2 regions of the Moraxella bovis genome follow, and region 1 is predicted to be linked to the other one. Evidence: riboswitches for the same ligand, from Rfam matches in the RefSeq annotation. Region 1 holds a riboswitch; the other holds the start of a gene.
The links. Region 1 has a riboswitch for thiamine pyrophosphate ahead of LP107_RS07630 (ABC transporter substrate-binding protein). Riboswitches for the same ligand answer to the same signal wherever they lie in the genome.

Region 1 (7,906 bases):
AATTTTACTACACAAGCCGTTTGCCACAAGCTTGCCTGCGGGTCGGTTTCCGTCATGGGCAGGCTTAGCTCACCACGAACAGAAAACCGTAGTAATTTTGCACTTTGTAGAGTGCATCTTAATTCATTCAAAAATATTTATTAAACCCACTTTTATAACGCCAGCCAACCTATAAAAACAAAACCGCCTTTTTGCACAATTTTTGCCACGCTCCAAATAAAAAATGCTACAATACCCCAAACCCTAACACACTCTCATCATGGCAAAAAAATCCTCTTACGTCTGCCAATCCTGCGGAGCCAATTACGGCAAATGGTCAGGGCAATGTGCCGACTGTGGCGAATGGAACACCCTCACCGAAGCCCCCAACGTCGCCATGCCCCACCACAAAAAAACCACCACCAAATCCGCCCCGAAAACCGCCAACTATGCAGGCGACAGCTCTGGGGTCATGACCCTTGCCAATGTCGGCTTTTCGCTAGAAACCCGTATGCCCACAGGCTTGGGCGAATTTGACCGTGTGCTTGGCGGTGGGCTTGTGGCAGGCTCGGTGGTGCTGATTGGGGGCGACCCGGGTATCGGCAAATCCACAATCCTTTTGCAGACCGCCATTAACATGGCAAGTAGCGACTCGCTGGCTGGCTCGGCTCTATATATCACAGGCGAAGAGAGCCTGTCGCAGGTTGCCATGCGTGCGGTGCGACTAGGGCTACCGACCGACCGCCTAAGGGTACTTGCCGAGACCAACGTTGAGACCATTTGCATGGCTCTGACCGCCGAACAGCCTGCCATTGCCGTCATTGACTCCATTCAGACGCTCTTTACCGAAGCCATACAGTCCGCCCCAGGGGGCGTCGCCCAAATCCGTGAATCCGCCGCCGTCTTGACACGCTATGCCAAGCAGACAGGCACGGCACTGTTTTTGGTGGGACACGTTACCAAAGAAGGGGCGTTGGCAGGGCCTCGTGTGCTAGAACACATGGTGGATACGGTGCTGTATTTTGAAGGCGAGTCCGATAGCCGATTTAGAATGATTCGCGCGGTCAAAAACCGTTTTGGGGCGGTCAATGAACTGGGTATTTTTGGCATGACCGATACAGGTTTAAAGGAAGTTGCCAATCCGTCCGCCATTTTTTTGAGTCGATATGACAAGCCCATTGCAGGGTCGGTGGTCATGGTCAGCCGTGAAGGCACACGTCCTCTGCTTGTGGAAGTGCAAGCGTTGGTGGACGATTCGCAAGGTCAGCCCAGACGTATGGCGTTGGGGCTTGATTATCAACGCCTATCCATGCTCCTTGCGGTCATGCACCGTCATGGCGGTATCTACACGAGCGGTCAGGACGTGTATGTCAATGTCGTGGGCGGGGTCAAGGTCATGGAGACAGGCTCGGATTTGGCGGTGCTGATTGCCTGTGCGTCTAGCATTAAGGAAAAACCGCTACCTGCACGGCTGTGCGTATTTGGTGAAGTGGGACTATCGGGGGAGATTCGCCCTGTGCCAAACGGTCAAGAACGCCTAAAAGAAGCGATGAAACACGGCTTTACCTACGCCATTATCCCCAAAGCCAACGCCCCCAAAGTAGGCGATAAAAATTTTGCCAATATCAATATCATTGCCGTGGATAGGCTAGATGATGCGTTGATACGGGCGTTTGAGCTTGCGTGATTGGTTTTTGCAGTTAAATAATCCAAATAAAAGCTATGCTAGTATCTTTTTTAAAAAATCTTACCGCCTATGGCATTCGATACAGCCTAATTATCCTATTGCTAATTATTTGGCAATTGGTCATTGGATTTGGGTTATTGCCTGATTATTTATTGCCATCGCCCATGCAAATCATTAAGGCATTTATTGATGATTTTTATTTGCTTATGAGTCATGCCAAATATACGCTGATTACGGCATTTTTAGGCACAATCATTGGGCTGATATTAAGTTTTGTGTTATCCATTTTAATGGATTTGTCCAAAAACTTTCGTCAAATGGTCTATCCGATTTTATTATTAAATCAAACCATTCCTACCATTGCCATTGCCCCTTTACTTGTGATTTGGCTTGGCTATGGCATATTGCCAAAAGTGGTGCTGGTGGTATTGTCGGTATTTTTTCCGATGACGATTGCACTTGTGGACGGTTATAATTCGGTACAAAAAGAGCAATTAAATCTCTTTCGTTCATTAAAAGCAAGTCATTATCAAACTTACCGCCATCTAAAAATACCGTCCGCCATGGGGTATTTTTTTACAGGATTAAAAGTGGCGTTGTCGTATGCTCTTATCTCGGCAGTGGTGGCAGAATGGCTTGGCGGTTATCATGGGCTTGGGGTCTATATGACCCGTGTGCGAAAATCGTATGAGCTGGACAATATGTTTGCGGTGATATTTTTGATTAGTGTTCTGACTTTGATTTTGATTGGATTGGTTAAACTTTTGGAAAGAAAAGTTTTGGCGTATCAATATCAAAAATAATTGGGATTTTGATGTTTTAGCTAAATTTATTTTTAAGCGTAAGGTGCGTATCACGCACCGTTTTTATATTAAGGTTTTTTTTGTTGGTGCGTAATACACACCTTACGGCAAATGTTAATTTAAAAAAGCGTTTTAATTCTAAAAATTTTCTTAAAAACCCAAAACTTGACAACCATTGTATTTTATTTTATAATTAAAACATTAGTCGGGGTGCTTTATTTTTAAATAAAAGCTGAGATGATACCCGTGAACCTGATACAGTTAATACTGGCGTAGGAAACTAGACAATGATTATCAAGCTCTGTTTGACATTTTATGTTAAGACTTGTTTTGGTCTGTTAAACGCCAAGATTGGCTGTGTTGTTTTTTGACCTTTGGGTGCTTGGCACTTAAAGGTTTTTTATTGTCTAAATGGAGCAAACAATGCACTTAACTTTGAATGGCGTGGCGTTAAAAAATGTAGGATTTGGATTGGCAATGGGCGTTTCCCTATTGCTTGCAGGCTGTGGCGACAACAAACCTGCCCAAACCAAAACAGACACCAAGACCGAAACCGCCCAAACAGGCGAAAAAAGTGAGCAATTAGAAGAGCTTATCATCGCCCTTGACTGGGTGCCAAACACCAACCACACGGGGCTGTATGTGGCGCTTGAAAATGGTTATTTTAAAAATCAAGGCTTTGATGTCAAAATCGTCCAGCCGTCCGAAGACAGTGCGTCCACGCTGGTGGCGAACAATCGTGCCGATTTGGGCGTGTATTTTCAGCCCAATATGGTCAAACGCCTAAACAAAGGCGAGCCGATTGTGGCGGTGGCAACCATCGTTCAGCACAACAACGCAGGGCTGTTGTCGCTCAAATCTTTGGGAGCAAGCACGCCCAAAGACCTGCACGGCAAACTCTATTCCACTTGGGAAGACCCTGTGGACGATGCGACCGTTGCCGAAATCGTGGGCAAGCCATTGCACAAAATCCCAGGGGAGAGTACGGACGCCACCACCGCCCTAAAAATGAACCAATTTGACTACATTTTGGCGTATTATAGTTGGGACGGCATTCACGCAGGGCTAAAAGGCGAGCCGACCAACTTTTTTTATTTAAAAGACCACAACCCCGCCTTTGACTACTATTCGCCTGTGCTGATTGCCAACAGTAACAAGGTGGGCGAAAATGCCGAACGCTATAAAAAAGCCCTAACCGCCATCAAAGAAGGCTACACCTATTCTGCCCAAAACCCTGCCAAATCTGCCGAAATTCTTATCAAGCACGCCCCTGAAACCAATAAGGAGCTGGCGATGGCAAGCCAAGAATTTATGTCCAAGCAATATCTGGACGACAAGGGCGACTGGGGTAAAATTGACCCTGTGCGTTGGGATAAGTTTTTTGAATGGATCAATGATAAAAAATTGACCGATAAGCCCATTGAAAAAGGGGCAGGGTTAAATACAACGCTGTTGCCTTGATTTTAATTGGGATAATTACAATTTGTCCAATGATAAAATAAAGGTGTGAAATTCGCACCTTTATTTAAAATAATAGAAAATCTTTTAAAATGAAATTATCCAAAAAAGACTGGTTACAGTTGTTTGCTTTTATGGTTGCAATGATTGCACTCATTGTAATAACAGGGTTTGATTTGATTTTTTCATTGCCTTTAATGACGATTTATCTTATCCTATACTTTTTTGATAAAAGCACACCACAACATCAAAGTAAAACAACAATTATCTCTTATCTAGCGTTGCTGTTTTTGGTTATTTTTGGCAAATCTTTGGTGGAGCCTATTTTTAAAGATAACATTCATCAAGTTTGTGGGATATTGATTAAAAATGACTTTGAATTTTTTGATAGGCTTATTTTTAACCCACCCAATACCCTGATTGAAAAAGATACCCAAACCCTAGAATTTCGCTCTTTTAGTACAAATATTCTTATCAATTCCCAAGTGTGTGTTAATTATATAGAAAGTGATAATACAATTTGGTTGTTTAATGATTATGTGTTGGATATCAAACAATCAGAGAATTAACTTTCGCCTCCAATTTATCTCAATTTAAAAAATGTCCAAACTTATCCTAAACAATCTCCACCATTCCTTTGAGAACAAACCCTTATTTAATGGTTTGTCTTTGTCTGTTGGCACAGGCGAAGTAGTGGCGATTGTCGGGGCAAGTGGCGTGGGCAAAACGACTTTGTTTAATATTGTTGCAGGGCTGATTACCCCAAGCGATGGGCAGGTGCGGATTGATGGCGTGGATAGGACGGGGCAGGCAGGCTTTGTGGGCTATATGCTCCAAAAGGATTTGCTGTTGCCCTTTAAAAGTGTCTATGACAACATTACCCTGCCTTTGACCTTACAACACCTGCCAAAATCCGCCATTCATGACAAAATCATGCCTCTACTACCTGCCTTTGGGCTTGATGAGCTATACCACAAATACCCCGCCCAGCTCTCAGGCGGACAACGTCAGCGAGTGGCACTGCTTCGCACTTATCTAAGTAATGACAGTCTTATGCTCTTAGATGAGCCATTTTCGGCACTGGATTTTGTAACCAAAAATCAGATGTATAAATGGTTTGGGGCGTTTCAAAAAGACAAGGAACTGACTTGCCTTATTATCACGCATGACATTGATGAAGCGATTTATTTGGCAGATAAATTGTATGTATTAAAGGGGTTTCCTGCCACACTTGCTCATCATTTTGTCATTGATAAATCATCTGATTTTTTGCAAAGTGTAGAATACTTAAATCTAAAACAAGATGTGCTTAGGGCGATACAGGGTTAAGTGGTTGCATGGATTTAAATACCCCAATAAACACCGAGCCCACACCAAATTAAATTCTATTCTTACTTTCCATTTTTAAAAACGTATTTTTAAAATTTTGATATTGAATAATAGCCCCACAAACCCCACATTACACCTTTGGCAATTTGCCCAATTTGCTACTTTTCCTTTCATAATTTATAAATAATAACCATGTCTTTATTTCGCTACTTTGAAAACCGCCTAAATCCCTACCCCGACAGTCCGATGCCCACTCCCGACTCCAGTCAGCGTGGATTTTTTGGGTTTTTGTGGGCGTGTACCGAAGGGGCGAGATTTTGGATTGGGGTGCGTATTGTTTTATCAATATTGCTTGGCATATTTAGCTCGCTGTTATTTGCATGGGCGGGCGATGTCGTGGACTGGCTGACCGTCTACACCCCCGAGACTCTATGGCAAGAAAAGGGGGCGACCATTACACTGATTTTGGGGCTGTGTGTGCTGTCCATTTTTGGCGAATTTATCGACAACTTAATCCGCTTTCAAGTATTGCAGGGGGTCATGCCGATGCGACTGCGGTGGTGGTTTCATAAGCACATGCTTGGACAGTCCATGCAGTTTTATCATGATGAGTTCTCAGGGCGTGTCTCTGCCAAAGTCATGCAAACCGCCCTATCGGTGCGTGATACGATTATGACAATGGCAGAGATGGTGTCGTTTGTCGTGGCGTATTTGGTCACCAGTGGTGTGATTTTATTAGGGCTAGATATTTGGCTGTTTTTGCCGTTTGTGGCGTGGCTGATTTGTGTGGCGTGTATGATGAAATTTTTCCTGCCTCGCCTGCGTGAGACCGCCAGTAATCAAGCCGACGCTCGTGCCTTGATGACAGGACGTGTGACCGATGCTTATGCCAACATCAGTGCGGTCAAGCTGTTTAGCCACTCCAACCGTGAGCTGTCCTATGCCAAATCCGCCATGAGCGAGTTCATGACTACCGTCCATGCCCAAATGCGGTGGGTGTCCATCTTAGGAACGACGACCGAGACGCTCTCGCTTATCATGATAGTCGGCAGTACCGCCATCGGTGTGTATCTGTGGATGATGGGCGAAGTAAGCGTTGGGGCGATTGCGGTGGCAAGTGGTATCGCCCTGCGTCTAAAAGGCATGATTCAGTGGATTATGTGGGAGATGGCAAGCCTGTTTGAGCATATCGGCACGGTGCAGGATGGCATGAGAACACTAACCACGCCCCACGCCATCACGGATAGGGCTGATGCTGGTGAGCTTGTGGTGGCACGGGGAGAGATTGCGTTTAAGGACATGACCTTTAACTACGGGCGTAGCGAAGACAGAACTGCCCTATTTGATAAGTTCAACCTAGCCATTCAAGCAGGCGAGAAAATCGGTCTGGTCGGTCGCTCGGGGGCGGGCAAGTCTAGCCTTGTCAATCTACTACTGCGTTTTTATGACGTGGACGGGGGCAGTATCAGCATTGATGGGCAGGACATCAGTGCCGTCACTCAGACATCGCTCCGCCAAAATATCGGCATGGTCACCCAAGACACCGCTCTACTGCACCGCACCGTGCGTGAGAACATCGCCTATGGCAGACCTGATGCGACCGATGACGAAATCATCGCAGCGGCACGCCTTGCCCACGCATGGGATTTTATCCAAACCTTAGAAGACAAGCACGGCAATACAGGGCTTGACACCGAAGTGGGCGAACGTGGCGTGAAACTCTCAGGCGGTCAGCGTCAGCGTATCGCCATCGCTCGGGTCATGCTCAAAAACGCCCCCATCTTACTGCTTGATGAAGCGACATCTGCCCTAGACAGCGAAGTGGAACACGCCATCACCCAAAGCCTAGATGAGATGATGAAAGGCAAAACAGTCATCGCCATCGCTCACCGCCTATCCACCATCGCCAGTCTTGATAAGCTTGTGGTGATGGACAAAGGCGAGATTATTGAGATGGGTAGCCATGACGAACTCATCGCCCAAGGCGGGATTTATGCTAACCTATGGGCAAGACAGTCGGGCGGATTTTTGGGTGAGATGTAGGCGTGCTTGCCCCAGTCAAACATACTTGACTACACAGTGTAACACAACTGACAACCCTGTAACAATTTACCACCAAAACAGTGTCCAATACATATAGATGATTAAGGTAAATTTCTTATAATTTTTAAAATTTACCTTTATTTTAAGATTTTTAAAAGAGAACCCCATGAAAACCTTACCCTTTTACAAAGTAGCACTTAGCACCATCGCCTTGACCGCCCTACCTGCCATGGCTCAGCTAAACACAGTAGGCATCGCCCCTGCCATGCGTGGTGAGCTAACTACACCCATCTCCCATGCCAACGCTACCAACCTACTTAGTCAGTCTGTGGCAGGCGTGCCATCCATCAGTGCTAATATCTCTAACGTCAATCGCATTGCCACCGTTGTCATCAATGCCAACCAAAGCGGTAGCACTCGCCTTGATGTGAGCTTGATTGATGATTTTATTGATGATGTCGCCCCTAACGCTCGCCACTATCCACCAAATTTCCCCAATCGCACCACTGAATTTATCACCAGCGAGAACATCAAATATCTCTCCGACTGGCTAGAACCTTACGCCAATGCCAATGACGCAAGCCTTGATGTCATCTTGCGTGTCGCC
Region 2 (7,906 bases), 750 kb from region 1:
GCAAATCGGCAATTTGAGCCAGCGGATTGGACGGACTTTCGCAGTACAGAATTTTGGTGTTGTCCTGAATGGCGTTTTGCCATGCGTCATTATCAAAGCAGTCCACATAGCTCACCTCCACACCAAATGAGCGAAAGTAGGTATCAAACAGTGCAACCGATGAACCAAATAACTGCTTAGCACAAAGTAGGTGGTCGCCTGCTTTTAGGTACGCCAAACACATGGTCAAAATCGCCCCCATCCCACTTGCGGTAGCGACACAGCGTTCGCCCCCTTCTAGCAGGGCAAGCCGTCTTTCAAAGGCTCGCACGGTGGGGTTGGTGTGGCGTGAATAGACATTGCCTTTTTTTGTGCCGTCAAAATGGTCGGCGGCGTCTTTGGCGGACTTGTAAACATAACTACTGGTGGTAAAAATCGCCTCGCCATGCTCGCCCTCGTCCGTGCGATGATAACCGCCACGGATTGCCAAGGTCTCTTCAAAAAATCCCAAAGTCGGGTCTAGGGCATCGGATTGCCAGTTGGGGTCTAGGGTGGTCATGATTTTCCTGTTAAGTTTAATGCTAAAATGATTGGTGTGCCATACACACCCATTGATAGTGCGTTAGTATAGCATAATCCTGCAAACTTGGGGCGGTGGCGTGATAAAAAGGAAATGGCAAACATCAACCCCAACCATTTACGATTTATATTTTAAAAACAAAAGGGGCATAACACCCCTTTTTTATCACTCTTTTACCTCAAACACCTGCTTTAAATATGCCAGATACGTATCATCATCAATCATCGTCTTACCAGGGCTATCGGAGAGTTTGGCGACAGGTTGCCCGTTGCATTCCACAAGTTTTAGCACGATATTAAGCTGGGTGAGTCCCATGTCGTTGGTGAGATTGGTGCCGATACCAAAGCCTGTTTTGATACGGGTTTTAAAATATTCATGCAAATCCCACGCCTTTTGGAGTGTCAAGCCGTCGCTAAACGTCAGGCTTTTGGTTTTGGGGTCAATGCGTAGCTTCTCATAATGGGCAATCGCCTTGTCGCCCCACTCGTACGGATCGCCTGAATCGTGGCGAAGTCCGTCAAAGAGCTTAGCAAAATACAAATCAAAATCTCTTAAAAATGCGTCCATGCCCACAACGTCCGTCAAGGCAATGCCCAAATCACCCCGATATTCACGCACCCACGCCTCCAACGCCGCCTTTTGGCTGTCTCTTAGGCGTACATCTAGAGCTTGAAAGGCTTGCATAAACTCATGAGCCATTGTGCCGATTGGGGTCAGACCCAGCTCTTTGGCAAGATAGACGTTGCTCGTCCCCCGAAAAATACTGGGCGATGCCTTGGCAAGCGTCCGCACCACATGATAATGCCAGTCTCGGCTATAACGGCGACGTGTGCCAAAATCCGCCACGGCAAAGGCGGGATTGTGCACGTCTGAGCGTTCTAGCATTTCATAATGTTTTAAAATTTGCACCTTTTCATCAAGGCGTTTTTGCCCGTCTGTTAAGGCGTTGGGGTCGGCTAGGCGTTCGTAATAGAGCTGATTGACAATGGATAACACAAAAATTTCAAAAAACATCGCCTGAATCATCGCCCCTTCAATCTCAATATTTAGGCGGTTTTCATCGTCCGTCCAGACCTTGATAAATCGGCGTTTTAAGGCAAATAATTCTAAATAATCCACAAAATCAGGCTTAATAAACCGCAAATTTCTCAGATAATCCAGCTCATCTTGCTTAAATTTTAGGGTACAAAGCAGGTCAAGCTGATGCTCCAAATCATCCTTAATCTCGCCCAAGGGGAACGCCAATTTGTCGTTGTTGCGACAGCGAAAGCGGTACACGCCATGCGTTTGGGGGAATTGATGAAGCATGGCTTGGAGCATGGTAAATTTGTATAAGTCATTATCCAGTAATGACGTGATGATTGGCGTGTGGGTCATGAGTTTTCCAAAAAGAAGTTTGGGGTATGATAGCAAATTTTTGAGGGAATGGGGGAAATTGGCGGGATTTATTTTGTTATACAATTGATTTTGGTGATTTTAATTAACCATATTTTTGGATTAATTTGTAGGAGTAAATTACATTTGCCCTGTGAAATATTGTCGTTTTGGGCGAATGTAATTCACCCCTACGATTTAAAATATTAAATAAATCAATAAGTTGAATGGTAAGGTGCGTACCACGCACCTTTTAAATAGAAGCTCTTATTGGTGCGTAATACGCACCTTACTGTCATCGGTGTATTTTGAAGTTAAATGATTATAAAATCGCAAACAATCAATAAGTTAATTTCAAGTTAAGATTGATATTTTGTCATAAAGCAATACGCCCCAATTTGCAATGACAAACGCCATACGATTGATCACACCCCCTTTAACGTCCCTACCACCGCCCCCATATCGTCCGCACGGGCAATCACCGACACACACGCCACACCGTCCGCCCCATTGGCACGCGCAGGGCTTGCGTTGGTCGTGTCAATCCCACCAATGGCGACAAGTGGACGATTGCCAATCATCGCTCGCACCTGCCCCACCATATCCACGCCCACCGCACGCCCAGCGTCCGCCTTTGAGCATGTGTCAAACACCGCCCCAATCGCCAAATAATCCGCCAAATCATACCCCACGCTGACCCTTATCTCATCAAGCGAGCTGTGCGACAAACCCACAAACGCACGTCCACGGCAGAGCCTTGCCACGTCAAAAATATCCATGTCCGTCTGCCCCACATGAACGCCGTCCGCCCCAATGTCAAGGCACAGATGAACGTCATTGTTAATCACAAACGGCACGCCATATTGACGGCATAACGCTTGGCAATCTTGTGCAAGCTGTTTAATCTCATCAGGGCAAGTTAGGGCGTTGTCGCCTTTTTCACGAAATTGATAGCAAGTAATTCCTGCATCAAGAGCGGATTTTAGCACCGCAAGCAATCGCTGTTGGGGTGTGGGTTCGTCTCGGTGCGTGCAGTCTTGTGTGCCTGCGACAAAATAGACGGATAGGATTGATTTATCAAACATGAGGGGGTCTTTTTTTGGGGGTTAATGTGATGATTGTAAGTGTGTAATATGCACTTTTTTATACTGAAATTACCACAAATTCAATGATGTATCGGTGTAGGGGCATGCTGAGCACGCCCTGTAAAATCTTTGTATCGTCAAGGGCGTGTGCAACACGCCCCTACAACCCAAAAATAATTATCAGATAATCAATAAGTTATCATTTTAAATTGAAATAAATGATTATCGGTGTATGGTACGCACCTTGCGATTTTAAAATTTACCAATCATTTTATCTATACCCCGCCTTCCCAAAATGCCCAATGATTGACCGCCCCATGTCCGTGTCCGATGTTGGGGGCGGTGCTAATTGCCTGACTGATTAAGCGTTTGGCGGTATGAATCGCATCTGCCACGCTCGCCCCCTTGGCAAGCTCTGCCGTGATACACGCCGAGAACGTACACCCTGTGCCGTGCGTGTTTTTGCTGTTGGTGCGCACGCTTTGTACTTGCCAAATGTCGCCCGTCTCATCAAGCACATAATCTATGCATATGGTACTTTGGAAGTTTTGGCTGTGTCCGCCCTTGATGATGACTGTCTTTGCCCCCATGCCTTGTAAGGCGTACAGGGCTTGCCTTATATCATCATCACACGCTATCGTCATGCCTGTTAGCACTTCGGCTTCTGGTAGGTTGGGCGTGATGATGTCGGTTAGGGGAATAAGCCGTTTTAGACTGTCCGTTGCGTTGTCATCAAGCAAGGCGTGTCCGCCTTTGGCAATCATCACAGGGTCAAGCACCACTTGCCTAAACGGACGATTTTGTAGAAACCGCCCCACCGTATCAATGATGTCGGACGTGCCAAGCATACCGATTTTGCACGCCCCAATCTCAAAATCGTCCCGAATGGCGACAAGCTGGGCTCTAATATGGTCGGTCGGCAGATGATGAATGCCCCATACGCCTTGGGTGTTTTGAGCGGTTGTGGCGGTCAGTACACTTGTACCAAATACACACCTTATGGCAAAGGTCTTTAAATCCGCCTGCATGCCTGCCCCACCGCCAGAGTCCGACCCTGCAATACTAAGAGCTTGGGCGGGGCGATTGGTGCGTGGGTGGGTGTGGACATATCTCATGCCTTTTCTCCCACAAATTTGATACGATTTGCAATCTCATCGGGGCTAATACCGCCTAATTTGTCCAAGAATTGATACATAAACATACCGCTTTGGCTTGACAATAAGCCTTCACAGGCAAGCTCGCCTGCAATGGCAAACGTGGCACAGGCATTGACCGCCCCCACCAAATACCGCTCACGGCCTGCCACCGCCAAAAACGCCCCAACCACGGCACTTAGCAGACACCCTGTGGCGGTAACTTTGGGGAGTAGTGGCGTACCATTGGCAAGGGCGACCACCTGCGTGCCGTCTGAGATGTAGTCGATCTCGCCTGTCAAAATGGCAATGGTGCGATATTTGCTCGCAACCGCTTGGCAAATACTCGCCAAATCCGCATCGCCACGCCCAGCATCCACACCTTTGGCTTGCCAGTTCGCCCCTGCCAAAAACGCAAGCTCGCCTGCGTTGCCACGAATGGCATCAAATTGCACGACTTGGCTAATCTGACAAATGGTAGATTGGCGTAAAGTGCTTGCCGACACCGCCACAGGATCTAGCACCACAGGAATGCCATGGGCGTTGGCGGTTTGCCCTGCAATAATCATGGCGGACGTTTTGGGGTCGGACGGCGTACCGATATTTAGCACAACGGCACTGCTGATTTTGGCAAGCTCCGCCATCTCCAAAGGCGACTCTGCCATCATGGGGGATGCACCAACAGCAAGCAGTCCATTGGCGGTAAAATTGGCGGAGACCAGATTTGCAATGTTGTGAATTAGGGGGTTTTGCTTGCGGACTTCGTCGATTAAGTCTAGGGGAATTTGGTCTGGGAAGAGTGGATTTTTGGTAACTTTGGTCATGGGTTTTTCCTTTTTAAGATTAAAAAAGCACAGTCAAAACCCACACCAAAAAAGTGTGTTGCTCGTCAATTTTTATCAATTTCCTACGCCAGTTTTAACTGTATCAGGTTCACGGGTATCATCTCAGCCATAAATAGCACCCCGATTGATAAGCAAGATTATAACAAAAGGGTAAAGGGTGTGCAAGCAGTTAAAAATGGTTAAAATGGTTAAAATGGTTTTTATTTTTAACAAAATGGCGTAAAATAGTCCTTATTTTGACCATTTAAAAGCCATGACCCTAAACCTACCCCACCTAGACCTTACCCCCTTACAATGGGACAACTTACACACCACCACCCACCCCCATGCCGAATATAACGCCACGCATGATGATATGCTTGCTCGCATTTTGTCTCGCATTGACGACAAAAAGGCTGACAAAGCCTGCCCTGATGAGCTGTGGATTGTGGAACACCAAGACGTCTATACGCTAGGACAAGCGGGCAAAGAAGAACATATTCTCTACAAAACCGACACCCCAATCATCAAAACCGACAGGGGCGGACAGGTAACGTGGCATGGCGTGGGGCAACTTGTGGTGTACTGGCTGTGGGATTTGCACCGACTTGGCATGGGCGTGCGAGACCTAGTCAGCCACGCCGAGCAAGCCATAGAAGACGTGGTTGGCGAATACCTACCGCCCGATTTGACCGCTAAGGCTCGCCGTGATGCCCCTGGGGTGTATATTTACAACACAAATGGCGATATGCTTGGCAAAATCGCAAGTCTAGGCTTTAAAATCAAACAAGGGCATAGTTATCACGGCATTGCCATTAACCTTGTCAATGATTTGACCGCCTTTAATGCCATCAACCCTTGTGGCTATGCAGGCATGGCAATGGTGAATCTGTCGCAATTTGGCAAATTTGATGAGAGCCAAACGCACGAATTTATTCATAAATTTATCAGTAATATTCAAAAAAGACACAGCGGACAAATCGCCCTAAGACCCATAAATGAGCCAATACCGAGCAAATAAACATGAAATACCCATTAACAATTATCACAATCACCCTATTGTCCTTGACCGCTTGCGACAACAAACCCAACAGCCCACCTACCCCAAACACCAAGCCACACCAAGCCGAACAGACCTTTGTGGACGCCACCCCTAGATCGCCCACGCCAGTCGCCCAAAGCACCAACCCCCAAGCGATTGATTGCCAAGCCATTACCAACACACTAAATGCCATTGACATCAATAGTCAAATAGATGACTTTGATCAGGCAGATAAACTATTAAATCACTGCCTACCGACTGCCGACAACACCACCCAAATCAAGTGGGCGACACAGTATCAGCTTGCTTATCAGCGTTTTTTATCCTTTTGGCAAGGTGATACATTTTTGCTTGATGATACAGAATTTGACCAGTTAAATCAGGTCATGTACGACATTCATTATAACAAAAAGTACAACGAATCCGACATCGCCACACTACACCCAAAAGCCCAATATTTCATCAAGCAAGTCAAACAAAATAAGCTAAAAATAGCAGACTACTGCGAAGGGGAATTTGACTTTGTCAATGATTATCAAGCATTTGCCAAGCTGTTTACGCCCCATTTGCCAAAAGACCAAGCAGTCATGATTGAGCGACTTGCCAGCGACAACCAAGAGCCACTATGGTGCGATGCAGGTCTTAGCATTTCATTAGATGAGCTTATCGAGCGGGCGTTATTTTGGCAAGATTATCAAAAGATGTATCCGCAGAGTGTATTTATTGATGATGCCAAACGGTTATCGTTATTTTATGAATATTTGTTATTTTTTGGCTCAGACAATACACGTTGGCTAAACGATGATAAAACCAAATTTATCACCTACATCAATGAAAATGATGAGACATTCACAGACGAAGCAAGCTTTGTCAAACTTGCCAAACATGACAGCGAACTTGGCAAAAAAGCCCAAGCCTTTCTGGCATTTATCGCCACACCAACAGATGAGCGAGACGATAAATATCCCATAAATCCTGCCAATCTTGACAAACGCCACCTTGATGACCCAAGTCAAATTGAAGATTGGGAGCGGGCAACCTTACAACTCATGACCGCCTTAGACAAAACAAAAGTGGACACTCCAAGCTGTATCAGTACCCCCATTTGCCTGCCTGATACATCAGATAAGCCTTGATAATATGCCATTATCCACAAGCAATATGCAAAAACATCATAAATTGATGATTGCACTTGGGCGGATTTAATATTACAATGGCACACCTTTTTTAATCCCCATCGGAGAATTTTATGGTAGATTTTAACAAAATCCTAGATGCAGGCGACGTGGACGCAGGCGAGATTAATGTGGTCGTGGAAATCCCTACTGGCTCAAACCACAAAATCGAATGGAACCGCAAATTGGCGTGCTTTGAGCTTGACCGTGTTGAGCCTACCACCTTTGCCAAACCTTGCAACTATGGCTTTATTCCCCAAACGCTAGACGAAGACGGCGATGAGCTAGACGCACTTATCCTAACCGAACAGCCATTGACCACGGGTATTTTCCTAAAAGCCAAAGTGATTGGCGTGATGAAATTCGTCGATGACGGCGAAGTGGATGACAAAGTCATCGTGGTGCCTGCCGATGACCGCAATAACGGCAACGCCTACAACAGCCTTGATGATTTGCCACCACAGCTTCTCAAACAGCTAGAATTTCACTTCAATCACTACAAGGATTTGAAAAAAGCTGGCACCACCAAAGTAGAAGGCTTTTTTGATGTCGCCACCGCCAAAGAAGTGATTAAAGAAAGCCAAAAACGCTGGGTAGAAGAAGCGTGATTAACGACTTGCAGATGATAACCTTGTAAATTATCGCTCATAAAAAACGCCCGAATGCCATAAAAAGTATTCGGGCGGTTTGGCGATAAAGGCATAATAATTTACA

Region 2: another riboswitch for thiamine pyrophosphate. It lies ahead of thiM (hydroxyethylthiazole kinase); the one in region 1 lies ahead of LP107_RS07630 (ABC transporter substrate-binding protein).

The regions. Positions count from the first base shown of each region.
Region 1 is NZ_CP087840.1:1,554,170-1,562,075, forward strand. It holds gene radA (DNA repair protein RadA) at 260-1,666, shown strand; gene LP107_RS07625 (ABC transporter permease) at 1,702-2,469, shown strand; TPP riboswitch at 2,666-2,765, shown strand; gene LP107_RS07630 (ABC transporter substrate-binding protein) at 2,893-3,930, shown strand; gene LP107_RS07635 (hypothetical protein) at 4,020-4,496, shown strand; gene LP107_RS07640 (ABC transporter ATP-binding protein) at 4,528-5,256, shown strand; gene LP107_RS07645 (ABC transporter ATP-binding protein) at 5,449-7,299, shown strand; gene LP107_RS07650 (tetratricopeptide repeat protein) at 7,466-7,906, shown strand, end outside.
Region 2 is NZ_CP087840.1:803,915-811,820, reverse strand. It holds gene LP107_RS04080 (O-succinylhomoserine sulfhydrylase) at 1-538, opposite strand, end outside; gene pncB (nicotinate phosphoribosyltransferase) at 725-1,936, opposite strand; gene thiE (thiamine phosphate synthase) at 2,359-3,018, opposite strand; gene thiD (bifunctional hydroxymethylpyrimidine kinase/phosphomethylpyrimidine kinase) at 3,294-4,133, opposite strand; gene thiM (hydroxyethylthiazole kinase) at 4,130-4,975, opposite strand; TPP riboswitch at 5,039-5,129, opposite strand; gene lipB (lipoyl(octanoyl) transferase LipB) at 5,250-5,996, shown strand; gene LP107_RS04050 (hypothetical protein) at 5,999-7,153, shown strand; gene LP107_RS04045 (inorganic diphosphatase) at 7,267-7,800, shown strand; gene rluB (23S rRNA pseudouridine(2605) synthase RluB) at 7,902-7,906, opposite strand, start outside.